2 regions of the Streptomyces sp. NPDC001852 genome follow, and region 2 is predicted to be linked to the other one. Evidence: riboswitches for the same ligand, from Rfam matches in the RefSeq annotation. Region 2 holds a riboswitch; the other holds the start of a gene.

Region 1 (7,092 bases), on a different contig from region 2:
CGTCGACCTCCATGTTCCCGTACTGGGCGTCAGGGGAGCCGGCCTGGCCGTGCCACAGGAGCATCCAGATCTGACCGGAGGAGGGGGTGGCGAGGGCGCGGAGCAGGGCCTCGTAGGCGTCGTAGCGGCCGGGGGTGACCTGGCGCAGCGTGTGTTCCACGCCGACGCTGCCGCTGTGGCTCGCGCTCACCTGTCGTGCCCTTCTCTTTTCTGTGCCCCGTGTTTGGGGACAGCTTAAGCGCCCACGGGGTTGCCGCCTTGGGTACGTGCGCGGGTGCGGGTGCGTCGTGGCTCGTGGCGCCCCTGCGGCGGAGCCGCATATCGGACACGGCCCCGCGCCCCTCAGGGGCGCCTCAGTGGCCGTACTGATAGAAGGGGCGGACGTTCGCCTTCATCCATTCGGACACCGGGTCGTCCGTGACGTCCATGAGGACCAGGTTGACCGGCCACGCGACCGGGACGCCGGCGAGGGCTCTGCCCAGGGCCTGGAGGGGCAGGGTGCGCAGGTCGCCCTCCCACCGGGAGAGCTCGACGCCCACGAACATGACCGGCTCGTCCGTCTCGATGGCGGCCAGGCAGCGGCGGGCGGTGAGGACCACGCCGGTCTCGGCGAACTCCGCGGAGGCGGCGGAGAGGAAGTCGACCGGGTCGTCCTGCCAGTCGGGCTCGAAGAGGCGGACCCGGGCGCCGGTGTTCGGGCCGTCCAGCGGGGTGCGGCCGGCCCGGCACAGCTCGGCCACCGCAGCGGGCGGGAGCGGGATGCCGACCAGCGCGTCGGGGTTCACCGCGATGCCGACCTGCGGGGGCAGGCCGCGGGCGAACTCCACGGCGGGGGCGATGGTGTACGACATGTGGGAGCCCGTCGCCTGGCGCAGCTGCTCCTCGGAGCTGAACACCGGGACGTAGACCTGGCCCTCGATCTCCAGCGTGGGCAGGTCGAGCGGGCCGCTGTCCGGGCCGCCGCCGTTGGGCAGCGGGATCCAGAGCAGGCTCCGGCCCAGCACGTCGATGATCCGGCCGGCCGCGGCGGGTATGCCGAGGGAGGCCGAGAGCACCTCCTCCAGCTCGTTGCCGGGCCAGCCGCCGTGGGGCTGGGGGTGCGCCTGTGCCGGGAAGTCCGCGGGAACGTCCGCCGGGAAGTCCATCTGCCTACCGCCTGCTGGGAATCACTGCTGTGACCATGAAGGCTAGCGGGTGACTGCGACAGGGCCTCACCTCGTGAAGGTGATCCGCTGCAGGGCGTCCGCCGCCGGCCGGTCCAGCAGCACGGCGGCGCCGCAGCCCGCGGGCAGCTCGCCGCGCTCGACCGCGGCGAGCAGGCGGGCGGCCGTACGGCGGTGGCGGCGGAAGGCGTGGGCGGACACGCCCCGGCCGCGCTCGCGCTGGCCCGCTCGGGCGGCCTCGGGGGTGACGTCGAGCAGGATCAGATGAAGGGTGCCGCCACGGCGGCGGGCCTCGCGGGCGAGCCAGGCGCGCACCCAGGGCTGGGTGCCGCAGTCGTGCACGACGACACCCTCGCCGGTGCGCAGGGCGCGGCGCAGGCCGGCGTAGTGGGCGAGGCGGACCAGGGGGCGGTAGAGGGCGTAGGGGAGGAAGCCCGGCAGGCGGGCCGCGAAGCGGTCGCGGGTGTCCTGGGAGTCGATGCGGGGGCCGGTGACCGCGCGGTGCATCAGGGTGGACTTGCCGCTGCCGGGCAGGCCGGTGATCACCACCAGGTCGCGGGGGCCGAAGGCCAGGGCGCGGGGGCCGCGGCCGGCGCGGTCGCGCAGGTCGCGGACGGCCTGGGCGGGGGCGGGGCGCTGCCCGGGCACCGCGATGCCGGTGGTGACGGTGGCGTACACCGGGGTCCTGTTCACCGTGATCGTCCTCCCCCTCGGGCTTGGCAATATCCATGCCCGCCGAATGCAAAGGGAAGGTAATGCACGATGCCCGGCGGTTTCGTACGCGTCCTGCCACAGCCCGGTTGCAGATGCGGCCCCTGACGGGCGGGGGTGCGGCGTGCAATGATGTGGCCGCCAACTGCATACCGGCCGCTTGAATCCGCGCGGGAGAGTTCCCAGCAGCCTTCGCTGGGACGCCGAAGGAGCAAGTCCCTCCCTTGAATCTCTCAGGCCCCGTTACCGCGCGGGCGAGGCACATCTGAAAAGCGGGCCGCTGTGTCAGTGGCTCCACCCAAGGTGCAAGCCGTGATCGCCCCCGTGGCGGTCCCGGCGAACCTCTCAGGTTCCGATGACAGATGGGGAGGAACGTTCCTCGCCTGTCATTCCCTGGGAGACGACCGACCGATGAGCAGTACCGAACCCACTGAGCTGCGCCACACCGCACTGGATGCGCTGCATCGCTCGCTCGGTGCGACGATGACCGACTTCGCCGGCTGGGACATGCCGCTGCGCTACGGCTCCGAGCGCGACGAGCACCTCGCCGTGCGGACGAAGGCGGGTCTCTTCGACCTCTCCCACATGGGCGAGATCACCGTCACCGGCGCCGGGGCGGCCGCCTTCCTGAACTTCGCGCTGGTCGGCAACATCGCCTCCGTCGGCGTGGGCCGCGCCCGCTACACCATGATCTGCCAGGCCGACGGCGGCATCCTGGACGACCTGATCGTCTACCGGCTCGCCGAGACCGAGTACATGGTCGTCGCCAACGCCTCCAACGCCCAGGTGGTGCTGGACGCCCTCGCCGAGCGTTCCGCCGGCTTCGACGCCGAGGTCCGCGACGACCGGGACGCGTACGCGCTGATCGCCGTCCAGGGCCCCGAGTCCCCCGGCATCCTGAAGTCCCTCACCGACGCCGACCTCGACGGCCTGAAGTACTACGCCGGACTGCCCGGCACGGTCGCCGGCGTCCCGGCCCTGATCGCCCGCACCGGGTACACCGGCGAGGACGGCTTCGAGCTGTTCGTGAAGCCCGGGCACGCGGTCGAGCTGTGGCAGGCGCTGACCAAGGCCGGCGAGGGCGTCGGCCTGGTCCCGTGCGGCCTGTCCTGCCGGGACACCCTGCGCCTGGAGGCGGGCATGCCGCTGTACGGGCACGAGCTGACCACCTCCCTCACCCCCTTCGACGCCGGGCTCGGCCGGGTGGTGAAGTTCGAGAAGGAGGGCGACTTCGTCGGGCGCGAGGCGCTCGAGCAGGCCGCCGCCAAGGCTCAGGAGAACCCCCCGCGCGTCCTCGTCGGCCTGGTCGCCGAGGGCCGCCGGGTGCCGCGCGCCGGGTACGCCGTCGTCGCCGGCGGCGAGGTGATCGGCGAGGTGACCTCCGGCGCCCCCTCCCCCACCCTGGGCAAGCCGATCGCCATGGCCTACGTCGACGCGGCGCACGCGGCGCCGGGCACCGAGGGCGTCGGCGTGGACATCCGGGGCAGCCACGAGCCGTACGAGGTCGTGGCGCTGCCGTTCTACAAGCGCCAGAAGTAGACACTGGGCGCGGTCACCGTGTGACCCCGCGCACGTTTCCGCCGCTCACCAGCGGTCTCAGCAGTCCCCCTTCATCAGCACTCCCGCGCGTACAGGAGAATTCAGGCCATGAGCAACCCCCAGCAGCTGCGCTACAGCAAGGAGCACGAGTGGCTGTCGGCCGCCGAGGACGGCGTCTCGACGGTCGGTATCACCGAGTTCGCGGCCAACGCGCTCGGCGATGTCGTCTACGCCCAGCTCCCCGAGGTCGGCTCCACGGTGACCGCGGGCGAGACCTGCGGCGAGCTGGAGTCGACCAAGTCGGTCTCCGACCTGTACTCGCCGGTCACCGGTGAGGTCACCGAGATCAACGAGGACGTCGTCAACGACCCCTCGCTGGTGAACTCCGAGCCCTTCGAGGGCGGCTGGCTGTTCAAGGTGCGCGTCGCGGAGGAGCCGGCCGACCTGCTCTCCGCCGACGAGTACACCGCCCAGAACGCCGGCTGAGGAGTCGTAGCCGTATGACCGTCCTGAACACGTCCCTGCACGAGCTGGACCCGGAGATCGCCGCCGCGGTCGACGCCGAGCTGAACCGGCAGCAGTCCACGCTCGAGATGATCGCCTCCGAGAACTTCGCGCCGCTCGCGGTGATGGAGGCGCAGGGCTCCGTCCTCACCAACAAGTACGCCGAGGGCTACCCGGGCCGCCGCTACTACGGCGGCTGCGAGCACGTCGACGTCGCCGAGCAGATCGCCATCGACCGGGTCAAGGAGCTGTTCGGCGCCGAGTACGCCAACGTCCAGCCCCACTCCGGCGCCTCCGCCAACCAGGCGGCGCTGTTCGCCCTCGCCCAGCCCGGGGACACCATCCTCGGCCTGGACCTCGCGCACGGCGGCCACCTGACCCACGGCATGCGCCTGAACTTCTCCGGCAAGCAGTTCAACGTGGTCGCCTACCACGTGGACGCCGAGACCGGCCTGGTCGACATGGCCGAGGTCGAGCGGCTGGCCAAGGAGCACCGCCCGAAGGTGATCATCGCGGGCTGGTCGGCGTACCCGCGCGAGCTGGACTTCGCCGCCTTCCGCCGGATCGCCGACGAGGTCGAGGCGTATCTGTGGGTCGACATGGCGCACTTCGCGGGCCTGGTCGCGGCCGGTCTGCACGCGAACCCCGTGCCGTACGCCGACGTGGTCACCTCCACCACGCACAAGACGCTGGGCGGTCCGCGCGGCGGCATCATCCTCGCGCGCGGCAAGGACTTCGCGAAGAAGCTGAACTCCGCCGTCTTCCCGGGCTTCCAGGGCGGTCCCCTGGAGCACGTGATCGCGGCCAAGGCCGTCTCCTTCAAGGTCGCCGCCTCGGAGGAGTTCAAGGAGCGCCAGCGTCGTACCGTGGAGGGTGCGCGCATCCTCGCCGAGCGCCTGACGGCGGCGGACGCGCGTGAGGCCGGCGTGAACGTCCTGTCCGGCGGCACGGACGTGCACCTGATCCTCGTCGACCTGCGCGAGTCGGAGCTGGACGGGCAGCAGGCCGAGGACCGCCTTCACGAGGTCGGTATCACGGTCAACCGCAACGCGGTCCCGAACGACCCCCGCCCGCCGATGGTCACCTCGGGCCTGCGCATCGGTACGCCCGCCCTCGCCACCCGCGGCTTCACGGCCGAGGACTTCGCCGAGGTCGCGGACGTGATCGCCGAGGCGCTGAAGCCGTCCTACGACGCCGAGGCCCTGAAGGCGCGCGTGAAGGCGCTCGCCGACAGGCACCCGCTGTACCCGGGTCTGAACAAGTAGGCCCGGACAAGCAAGTCCCCGGTGGGGCACTCGGACAGGGTGCCCCACCATCCCCCCAGCTCTTTTGCGTTCCTGCTGTCTTGAGGAGTGACCGTGGCCATCTCGGTCTTCGACCTGTTCTCGATCGGCATCGGCCCGTCCAGCTCCCACACGGTCGGCCCGATGCGCGCGGCGCGGATGTTCGCCCGCCGCCTGCGCAACGAGGGCCTGCTGGCCTCCGTCGCCTCGGTGCGCTGCGAGCTCTACGGCTCGCTCGGCGCGACCGGGCACGGCCACGGCACCCCCAAGGCCGTCCTGCTCGGCCTGGAGGGCGCCTCGCCGCGCACGGTGGACGTGGAGACGGCGGACGAGCAGGTGGAGCGGATCAGGACGGCGAACCGCATCTCGCTCCTCGGCGAGCACGAGATCCCGTTCTCCTTCGACGACGACCTGATCCTGCACCGCCGCAAGACGCTGCCGTACCACGCCAACGGCATGACGATATGGGCGTACGACGCGGCGGGCGCGGAACTGCTCTCCAAGACCTACTACTCGGTCGGCGGCGGCTTCGTCGTGGACGAGGAGGCGGTCGGCGCGGACCGGATCAAGCTGGACGACACGGTCCTGAAGTACCCCTTCCGCACGGGCGACGAGCTGCTCCGCCTCACGGGGGAGACGGGCCTGTCGATCTCCTCGCTGATGCTGGAGAACGAGCGGGCCTGGCGCACGGAGGACGAGATCCGCGCGGGCCTGCTGGAGATCTGGCGGGTGATGCGCGAGTGCGTCCGGCGCGGCATGTCCCGCGAGGGCATCCTGCCCGGCGGCCTGAAGGTGCGCCGCCGCGCGGCCGTCTCCGCCCGCCAGCTGCGCGCCGAGGGCGACCCGCTGGCGCACGCGATGGAATGGATCACGCTCTACGCGATGGCGGTGAACGAGGAGAACGCGGCCGGCGGTCGCGTGGTGACCGCCCCCACGAACGGCGCGGCGGGCATCATTCCGGCCGTCCTGCACTACTACATCAACTTCGTCCCCGGCGCCGACGAGGACGGCGTGGTCCGCTTCCTGCTGGCCGCCGGCGCGATCGGCATGCTCTTCAAGGAGAACGCCTCCATCTCCGGCGCCGAGGTCGGCTGCCAGGGCGAGGTCGGCTCCGCCTGCTCCATGGCCGCGGGCGCGCTGGCCGAGGTCCTCGGCGGCTCCCCCGAGCAGGTGGAGAACGCGGCCGAGATCGGCATGGAGCACAACCTCGGCCTCACCTGCGACCCGGTCGGCGGCCTGGTCCAGATCCCGTGCATCGAACGCAACGGCATGGCCGCGGTCAAGGCGGTCACCGCGGCGAAGATGGCCATGCGCGGCGACGGCTCCCACAAGGTGTCCCTGGACAAGGTCATCAAGACCATGAAGGACACGGGCGCGGACATGTCCGTGAAGTACAAGGAGACGGCCCGGGGCGGGCTCGCGGTGAACATCATCGAGTGCTAGGGAAAAGGCCCTGACCAGCGGCGTTCTTATATTTCGGCGCTGTCGGGGCCTTTTCGGCCCACGCGGCGGGCGGACGCGCGTGCCCGCCGGTCCCGCCGGGGGTGCGACCCCCGGGCGGGACCGGCGGGACTGCTGGTCAGCCGATGGTCGCGATGCCGTCGGTGGTGATCGTGGGGCGCCCTGAGGTGCCGACCACGACGATCTTCAGGGTGTGCTTGGCGGAGCTGGACCAGGTCTTCGTCCAGATCGCCTGGCGGTAGAGGGTGGTGGAGGACTTCAGGTCCACCGTGCTGACCTTGGTGCCGTCGACGTAGATGTACGCCTGGCCCGAGGTGGAGGCCTGGGAGACGATCCAGGCCACCGAACGGCCGGTGAAGGTCCAGCTGATCGATGCCCCGGCGGAGGAGGAACTGTAGGAGTAGCCGCCGAGGTAGCTGGCGCCGCTCTTG
Region 2 (7,092 bases):
CGCACGGCGACCAGATCCGCGCCGACCTCACCGGCGAACTCCCGCTCGCCGCCGACCTCACCACGGTCGCCGCCGCCGACCTCGACCTGCATCCGGGCGCTGCCGTCTGGGCGACGGTCAAGGCGACGCAGACGCACGCATACCCGGCCTGAGCGGGCGGGCGCCTACCGTGGGTGCCCATGACCCTGAGCATCCGCAACCAGCTCCCCGGCACCGTCACGGAAGTGCGACCGGGAGAGGCCATGGCCACCGTCAAGCTCCGTCTGGAGGGCGGCCAGCACCTCATGGCGGCCATCACCAAGGAGTCCGCCGAGGAGCTCTCCCTCGCCCCCGGCTCGCCCGTCCGCGCGCTCGTGAAGTCGACCGAGGTGTCCCTGGCCACCCGTCGGGTGGAGGGCCTGTCGATCCGCAACCAGCTCCCCGGCGCGATCACCGGCCTCACCACCGGCGCCGTCATGGCCACCGTGAAGATCTCCGTCGACGGCGGCGAACTGACCGCGGCGATCACCAAGGACGCGGTCGCCGACCTCGGCCTCTTCGTGGGCTCCGACGTGTTCGCCCTCATCAAGGCGACCGAGGTGTCACTGGCGACGGCCTGAGACGGCGGGGCCCCGCCCGGAAACCGGACGGGGCCCCGGGGGTCACCGCTCGCTCAGTCCTCGTACGCGTCCAGCGGCGGGCAGGAGCACACCAGGTTGCGGTCGCCGAAGGCCTGGTCGATACGGCGCACCGGAGGCCAGTACTTGTCGGCGGCCGAGACACCGGCCGGGAAGACGGCCTGCTCGCGGCTGTAGGCGTGCGCCCACGCGTCGCCGAGGGCGGCGGCGGTGTGCGGCGCGTTCCGCAGCGGGTTGTCCTCCGTCGGCCACTCGCCCGAGCCGACCTTCTCGATCTCCGCGCGGATGGCGATCATCGTGTCGCAGAACCGGTCCAGCTCGGCGATGTCCTCCGACTCGGTCGGCTCGATCATCAGCGTGCCGGCCACCGGGAAGGACATGGTCGGCGCGTGGAAGCCGTAGTCGATCAGGCGCTTGGCCACGTCGTCCACGCTCACACCGGTCGCCTTGGTCAGCGGGCGCAGGTCGATGATGCACTCGTGCGCGACCAGGTTGCCGGGGCCCGTGTAGAGCACCGGGTAGTGCGGCTCCAGGCGCTTGGCGATGTAGTTCGCGGAGAGCACGGCCACCTGCGTGGCCCGCTTGAGGCCCTCGCCGCCCATCAGCCGGACGTACGCCCAGGAAATGGGCAGGATGCCCGCGGAGCCCCAGGGGGCGGCCGAGATCGGGCCGACGCCCGTCTCCGGGCCCGCGGCCGGCTGCAGCGGGTGGTTCGGCAGGTACGGCGCCAGGTGCGAGCGGACCGCGACCGGGCCGACGCCGGGGCCACCGCCGCCGTGCGGGATGCAGAAGGTCTTGTGCAGGTTCAGGTGGGAGACGTCACCGCCGAAGTGGCCGGGCTTGGCGAGGCCGACCAGCGCGTTGAGGTTGGCGCCGTCGACGTACACCTGGCCGCCCGCCTCGTGCACCTGGGCACAGATGTCGGCGACGTGCTCCTCGAACACGCCGTGCGTCGACGGGTAGGTGATCATCAGTACCGCCAGCTCGTCGCGGTACTGCTCGATCTTCGCCCGCAGGTCCTCGACGTCGATCTCGCCGTCCTCGGCGGTCTTGACGACGACGACCTTCATGCCGGCCATCACGGCGCTGGCGGCGTTGGTGCCGTGCGCGGAGGACGGGATGAGGCAGACGATGCGCTGCTCGTCGCCGTTGGCCCGGTGGTAGCCGCGTACGGCGAGCAGACCGGCCAGCTCGCCCTGTGAACCGGCGTTCGGCTGCAGGGAGACCTTGTCGTAGCCGGTGACCTCGGCGAGACGTTCCTCCAGCTCACGGATGAGCGTGAGGTAGCCCTCGGCCTGTTCGGCGGGCGCGAAGGGGTGCAGCTGACCGAACTCGGGCCAGGTGACCGGCTCCATCTCGGTGGTCGCGTTGAGCTTCATGGTGCAGGAGCCCAGCGGGATCATGCCGCGGTCGAGCGCGTAGTCGCGGTCGGCCAGCCTGCGCAGGTAACGCAGCATCGCCGTCTCGGAGCGGTGCTGGTGGAAGACCGGGTGGGTGAGGTACGTGTCGGTGCGCAGCAGCGCCTCGGGCAGGGCGTCCTCGGCGGTCTCGTCGAGGGCCTCGATGTCGCCCTTGACGCCGAAGGCGGACCAGACGGCCTCCAGCTGGGCCCGCTTGGTGGTCTCGTCGCAGGCCAGGGAGACGTGGTCGGCGTCGGTCAGGTGGAGGTTGACGCCGTTCTCCCGCGCGGCGGCGACGATCTCGGCGGCCTGGCCGGGCACGCGCGCGGTGAGGGTGTCGAAGAAGGCGCCGTGCACGATCTCGACCCCGCCGGCCTTCAGGCCCTCGGCGAGGAGGGTGGCGTACCGGTGCGTGCGGCGGGCGATGGTCTTCAGGCCCTCCGGCCCGTGGTAGACGGCGTACATGCCGGCCATCACGGCCAGCAGCACCTGCGCGGTGCAGATGTTGCTGGTCGCCTTCTCCCGGCGGATGTGCTGCTCACGGGTCTGCAGCGCGAGCCGGTAGGCCTTGTTCCCGTCGGCGTCGACGGAGACGCCCACGAGGCGGCCGGGCAGGCTGCGCGCGAACTTCTCGTGCACCGCCATGTAGCCGGCGTGCGGACCGCCGAAGCCCATCGGCACGCCGAAGCGCTGGGTGGTGCCGACGGCGATGTCGGCGCCGAGCTCGCCGGGCGAGGTCAGCAGCGTCAGGGCGAGCAGGTCGGCGGCGACGGTGACGAGCGCGCCGAGCTCGTGCGCCTGGTCGATGACCGGCTTGATGTCGCGTACGGCACCGGAGGCGCCCGGGTACTGGATCAGCACGCCGTTGATGTCACGCGCGGCGATGTCGGCCGGGATGCCGTCGCCGAGGTCGGCGACGACCACCTCGACGCCGGTCGGCTCGGCGCGGGTCTGGATGACGGCGATGGTCTGCGGAAGCGCGTCCGCGTCGACCAGGAAGAGGCCCTTCTTGTTCTTGCCCATGCGCCGGGACAGCGCCAAGGCCTCGGCGGCGGCGGTGCCCTCGTCCAGCAGGGAGGCACCGGAGGTCGGCAGGCCGGTGAGGTCGGCGACCACGGTCTGGAAGTTCAGCAGGGCTTCCAGCCGCCCCTGGGAGATCTCCGGCTGGTACGGCGTGTAGGCCGTGTACCAGGCCGGGTTCTCCATGACGTTGCGCAGGATGACCGGCGGCGTGAAGGTGCCGTAGTAGCCGAGGCCGATCATGGAGTCGAGGACCTGGTTGCGGTCGGCGAGCGAGCGCAGCTCGGCGAGCACCTCGGCCTCGGTACGGGCGCCCGGCAGGTCGAGGGCGTCGGCGTTCTTGATCACATCCGGGACCGCCGCGGCGGTCAGCTCGTCCAGCGAACCGTAGCCGACCTGCGCGAGCATCTTGGCCCGCGCCTCCTGGTCGGGCCCGATGTGGCGCTGCTCGAACGGGATGCCCGCTTCGAGCTCCGAGAGCGGAATACGATGGGCGGTCATTGCGGAGGCCTCCTGGTCTGACGCGACCTTCGAAGGGCACCACGGCGCGGGTGCCCGGACGGCCTCCCCCTCTGTCATCTCAACCTGAGAGCTTCACCGGGTACGTCCCGGTTTTCACCGTCGGTGAGAGCGGGAGCCGTCGACACCCGCCCTGCTTTCCAGAGTGACCTCGTCCGTGCGGTACGTGAGCCTGAGAGATTCCGGGGAGGATTTGCTCCTTCGGCGCCTCCGAGGTGGTCGGAGGACTCTCCCGCACGGGGTCAGCAGCCGCTGTCAGCCTACCAGCGAGGTCAACGCCCGAGCCCTCGAGTGGCCGCCTCCCTGAATGTGCTCTTTTGTAGTGCTTACGGATGAGTTGCGACCACGTGGAGGGAGAGGGACCGTGCAGACCGACATCGATCCGCGCAACCTGATCGGCCGCAAGGCGTTCGACCGCAACGGCACCAAGATCGGCACCATCGACGAGGTGTACCTCGACGACGCGACCGGCGTGCCCGAGTGGGCGGCCATACGCACCGGCCTGTTCTCCCGCGACGCCTTCGTCCCCCTGGAGCCGAGCGAACTGATCGAGGGCACCCTCCGTGTCCCCTTCGACCGCGCGCTGATCAGGGACGCCCCGGACTTCGGCGTGGGCCGCCACCTCTCCCCCGAGCAGGAGCTCCAGCTCTACCACCACTACGGCCTCGACGTGGCCTCACCTGCCTCGGCCCCGGACCACGAATTCGGCAAGCTGGCGGGGTCGGAGGAAACCTGATCGTCCTCAGGGGTCCGGGGCGGAGCCCCGTGCCGGTGATCCGAGACCAAGGGCAACGGATCAGCGGCCTCCAGCGCAGGATCCTCGACGAAGAACGTCCGCACCCGCCCCGGAGCGGACTGCGGCGTCTCGAAGCGCACGGTGACCCGCCCCAGCCCACTCCCCTGCACCCACCCGTGCCCGTACTCCGCGTGCCGGACGTCCTGTCCCGCCCGCCAGTGCCTTTCCACGGGCTCCGGCCGCTCCACGACCACCTCGGCCTCGGCCTCCTCCGGCGCCTCCGCCGCCCGCGCGGGCAGGGCCTGCGCGAACAGATCCTCCTGCGTGTAGTCGGCGAGCCCGGAGACGCCCACCCCCAGCAGCCGTACCCCGCCCGTGGTGTCCACGGAGTCCAGCAGCCGCGCCGCCGCCTCCCGCACCACCGCCGGATCGTCCGTCGGCCCCCGCAACGTCTCCGACCTGGTCAGCGTCGAGAAGTCGTACCGCCGTACCTTCAGCACGATCGTCCGCCCCGACAGCCTGGCTCCGCGCAGCCGCCCCACGCACCGGTCGGCGAGCCGCTGCACCTCCAGCCCGATCCGCAGCCGGTCATGGATGTCCACGTCGTAGGTGTCCTCGACCGACACCGACTTCGCCTCGCGCTCGGCGACCACGGGCCGCTCGTCGTGGGCCAGGGCCATGGCGTACAGCGCGTGCCCGTGCGCCTTGCCGAGCAGCCGGACCAGCTCGTCCTCGCCCGCTTCGGCCAGCTCCTCGACCGTGGTGATCCCCGCCCTGCGCAGATGGTCCCCGGTGGCCGGACCGACCCCCGGCAGCGTCCGCACCGGCATCGGGGCCAGCAACGCCCGCTCGGACCCCGGCTCGATGACCACCAGGCCGTCCGGCTTGGCCTGCTCCGAGGCGATCTTGGCGAGCATCTTGGAGGCGGCGAGTCCCACCGATCCGGTCAGCCCGGTGACCGCCCTGATGTCCGCGCGCAGCTTGATCCCGGCCAGCCGCGCCGACTCCTCGTCCCAGGCCGTCCCGCCCGCCTCCAGATCCACGAACGCCTCGTCCAGGCTGAGCGGCTCCACCAGCGGCGACAGCTCCCGCAGCAGTGCCATCACCTGCTCGCTGATCGCCCGGTACACGGTGAAGCGCGGCACCAGATACGCGGCATTGGGTGCCAGCCGGCGCGCCTGGGCCATGGGCATCGCCGAGTGGACCCCGAAGACCCGTGCCTCGTACGACGCGGTGGCCACCACCCCGCGCGGTCCGAGCCCGCCCACGACGACCGCCTTCCCGCGCAGGCTCGGCTTGGATGCCTGCTCCACCGAGGCGTAGAAGGCATCCATGTCGAGATGCAGGATCGTGGGCGCGTTTCTCACATCTCCGATGCTGCACCACGGCACTGACAATGCCCCGCCGCGGACGGGACCGGTGTCAGACCGCCCGGTTGCGGCGCCGCGCCAGTTCGTCCGCGGGGTTGTGCCCGACGAGGGTCTCCCCGGTGTCGATGCGCTCGCCGTGCAGCTGGGAGAGCGCGCTTTCCACGTCCCGCCACACCACGCCGACGGCGATCCCGAAGATGCCCTGACCGCCCTGGAGCAGGGCGTGGACCTCGTCCGGCGAGGAGCACTCGTACACCGTGGCGCCATCGCTCATCAGGGTCATCCGCTCCAGGTCGCGGAAACCGCGTTCCCTGAGGTGCTGCACGGCCGTGCGGATGTTCTGCAGCGAGACCCCGGTGTCCAGGAAGCGCTTGACGATCTTCAGTACGACGACGTCACGAAAGCTGTACAGCCGCTGCGTGCCCGATCCGTACGCGGGCCGCACGCTCGGCTCGACCAGACCGGTGCGCGCCCAGTAGTCCAGCTGCCGGTAGGTGATGCCCGCGGCCGCGCAGGCCGTCGGGCCGCGGTAACCGATCTGTTCCGACCCCATGGACGCCGCCCCTCCGCCGTTCGGCACCACCGTTGGCCGCTGCGGGGCGTGATCGACCGCGCTGCTCGGCTGGGGGTACCCCCTGTTCGAACGCAGCTGAGAGCTCGGGGGAGGGTACGGACCGCTCTCCCCGAACCCGCGTCCGGGGGCACCCCCAGCCGTACCGTCGCCGCTGGTTCTCACGCCGACCTCCGTCCTTGACCTGCCCTCACGACGGTAGGCAGTCACCAGGGGTGCGTCAACGATCGCCACACTCGGCACGCCGAGTGATAATCACCCTAGGAGTGGTTTCCCGTGTCCCACCGCGGGGAAAGGCTAGCCGAATGCGTTCGGGGGAGGGCCTAGGACGCTCTCAATGGCCGGTGGCACGTGCCCGTGCACGGGGTGCCGACGCTCACCGGCGTTCGTCTTCACTGGCTGCTGGTGCCGAAGTCCTCGGGCGAGATCTGGTCGAGGAACTCGCGGAACTTCTCCACCTCGTCCTCCTGCTCGTCCGGGATGGCGATGCCGGCGTCGTCCAGCACCGCGTCACTGCCGTAGATCGGCGTTCCGGTGCGCAGGGCCAGCGCTATGGCATCGGAGGGACGCGCGCTGACCTCGACGCCGCTGGCGAAGACCAGCTCCGCGTAGAAAACACCTTCCCGCAGATCGGTGATGCGTACTTCGGTCAGCTCCTGGCCCACGGCCTCCAGCACGTCCTTGAACAGGTCGTGGGTCAGCGGCCTGGCGGGGGCCATGCCCTGCTGGGCGAAAGCGATCGCCGTCGCCTCCCCCGGCCCGATCCAGATGGGGAGGTAACGGTCGCCTCCCACTTCGCGCAGGAGCACGATCGGTTGGTTGGAGGGCATTTCGACCCGGACACCTACGACATCGAGCT

What was found. Region 2 has a riboswitch for glycine ahead of gcvP (aminomethyl-transferring glycine dehydrogenase). Riboswitches for the same ligand answer to the same signal wherever they lie in the genome.
Region 1: another riboswitch for glycine. It lies ahead of gcvT (glycine cleavage system aminomethyltransferase GcvT); the one in region 2 lies ahead of gcvP (aminomethyl-transferring glycine dehydrogenase).

Annotation. Positions count from the first base shown of each region.
Region 1 covers NZ_JBIATN010000028.1:81,542-88,633, forward strand. Annotated here, with positions in the region: gene ACFYZB_RS35960 (enhanced serine sensitivity protein SseB C-terminal domain-containing protein) at 1-190, opposite strand, end outside; gene ACFYZB_RS35965 (enhanced serine sensitivity protein SseB) at 354-1,145, opposite strand; gene ACFYZB_RS35970 (AAA family ATPase) at 1,212-1,856, opposite strand; glycine riboswitch at 2,036-2,133, shown strand; gene gcvT (glycine cleavage system aminomethyltransferase GcvT) at 2,286-3,413, shown strand; gene gcvH (glycine cleavage system protein GcvH) at 3,522-3,899, shown strand; gene glyA (serine hydroxymethyltransferase) at 3,914-5,182, shown strand; gene ACFYZB_RS35990 (L-serine ammonia-lyase) at 5,276-6,643, shown strand; gene ACFYZB_RS35995 (N-acetylmuramoyl-L-alanine amidase) at 6,780-7,092, opposite strand, start outside.
Region 2 covers NZ_JBIATN010000006.1:374,253-381,344, forward strand. Annotated here, with positions in the region: gene ACFYZB_RS13810 (ABC transporter ATP-binding protein) at 1-152, shown strand, start outside; gene ACFYZB_RS13815 (TOBE domain-containing protein) at 180-599, shown strand; gene gcvP (aminomethyl-transferring glycine dehydrogenase) at 653-3,538, opposite strand; glycine riboswitch at 3,707-3,801, opposite strand; gene ACFYZB_RS13825 (PRC-barrel domain-containing protein) at 3,921-4,292, shown strand; gene ACFYZB_RS13830 (DNA polymerase IV) at 4,214-5,659, opposite strand; gene ACFYZB_RS13835 (MerR family transcriptional regulator) at 5,715-6,398, opposite strand; gene ACFYZB_RS13840 (bifunctional nuclease family protein) at 6,626-7,092, opposite strand, start outside.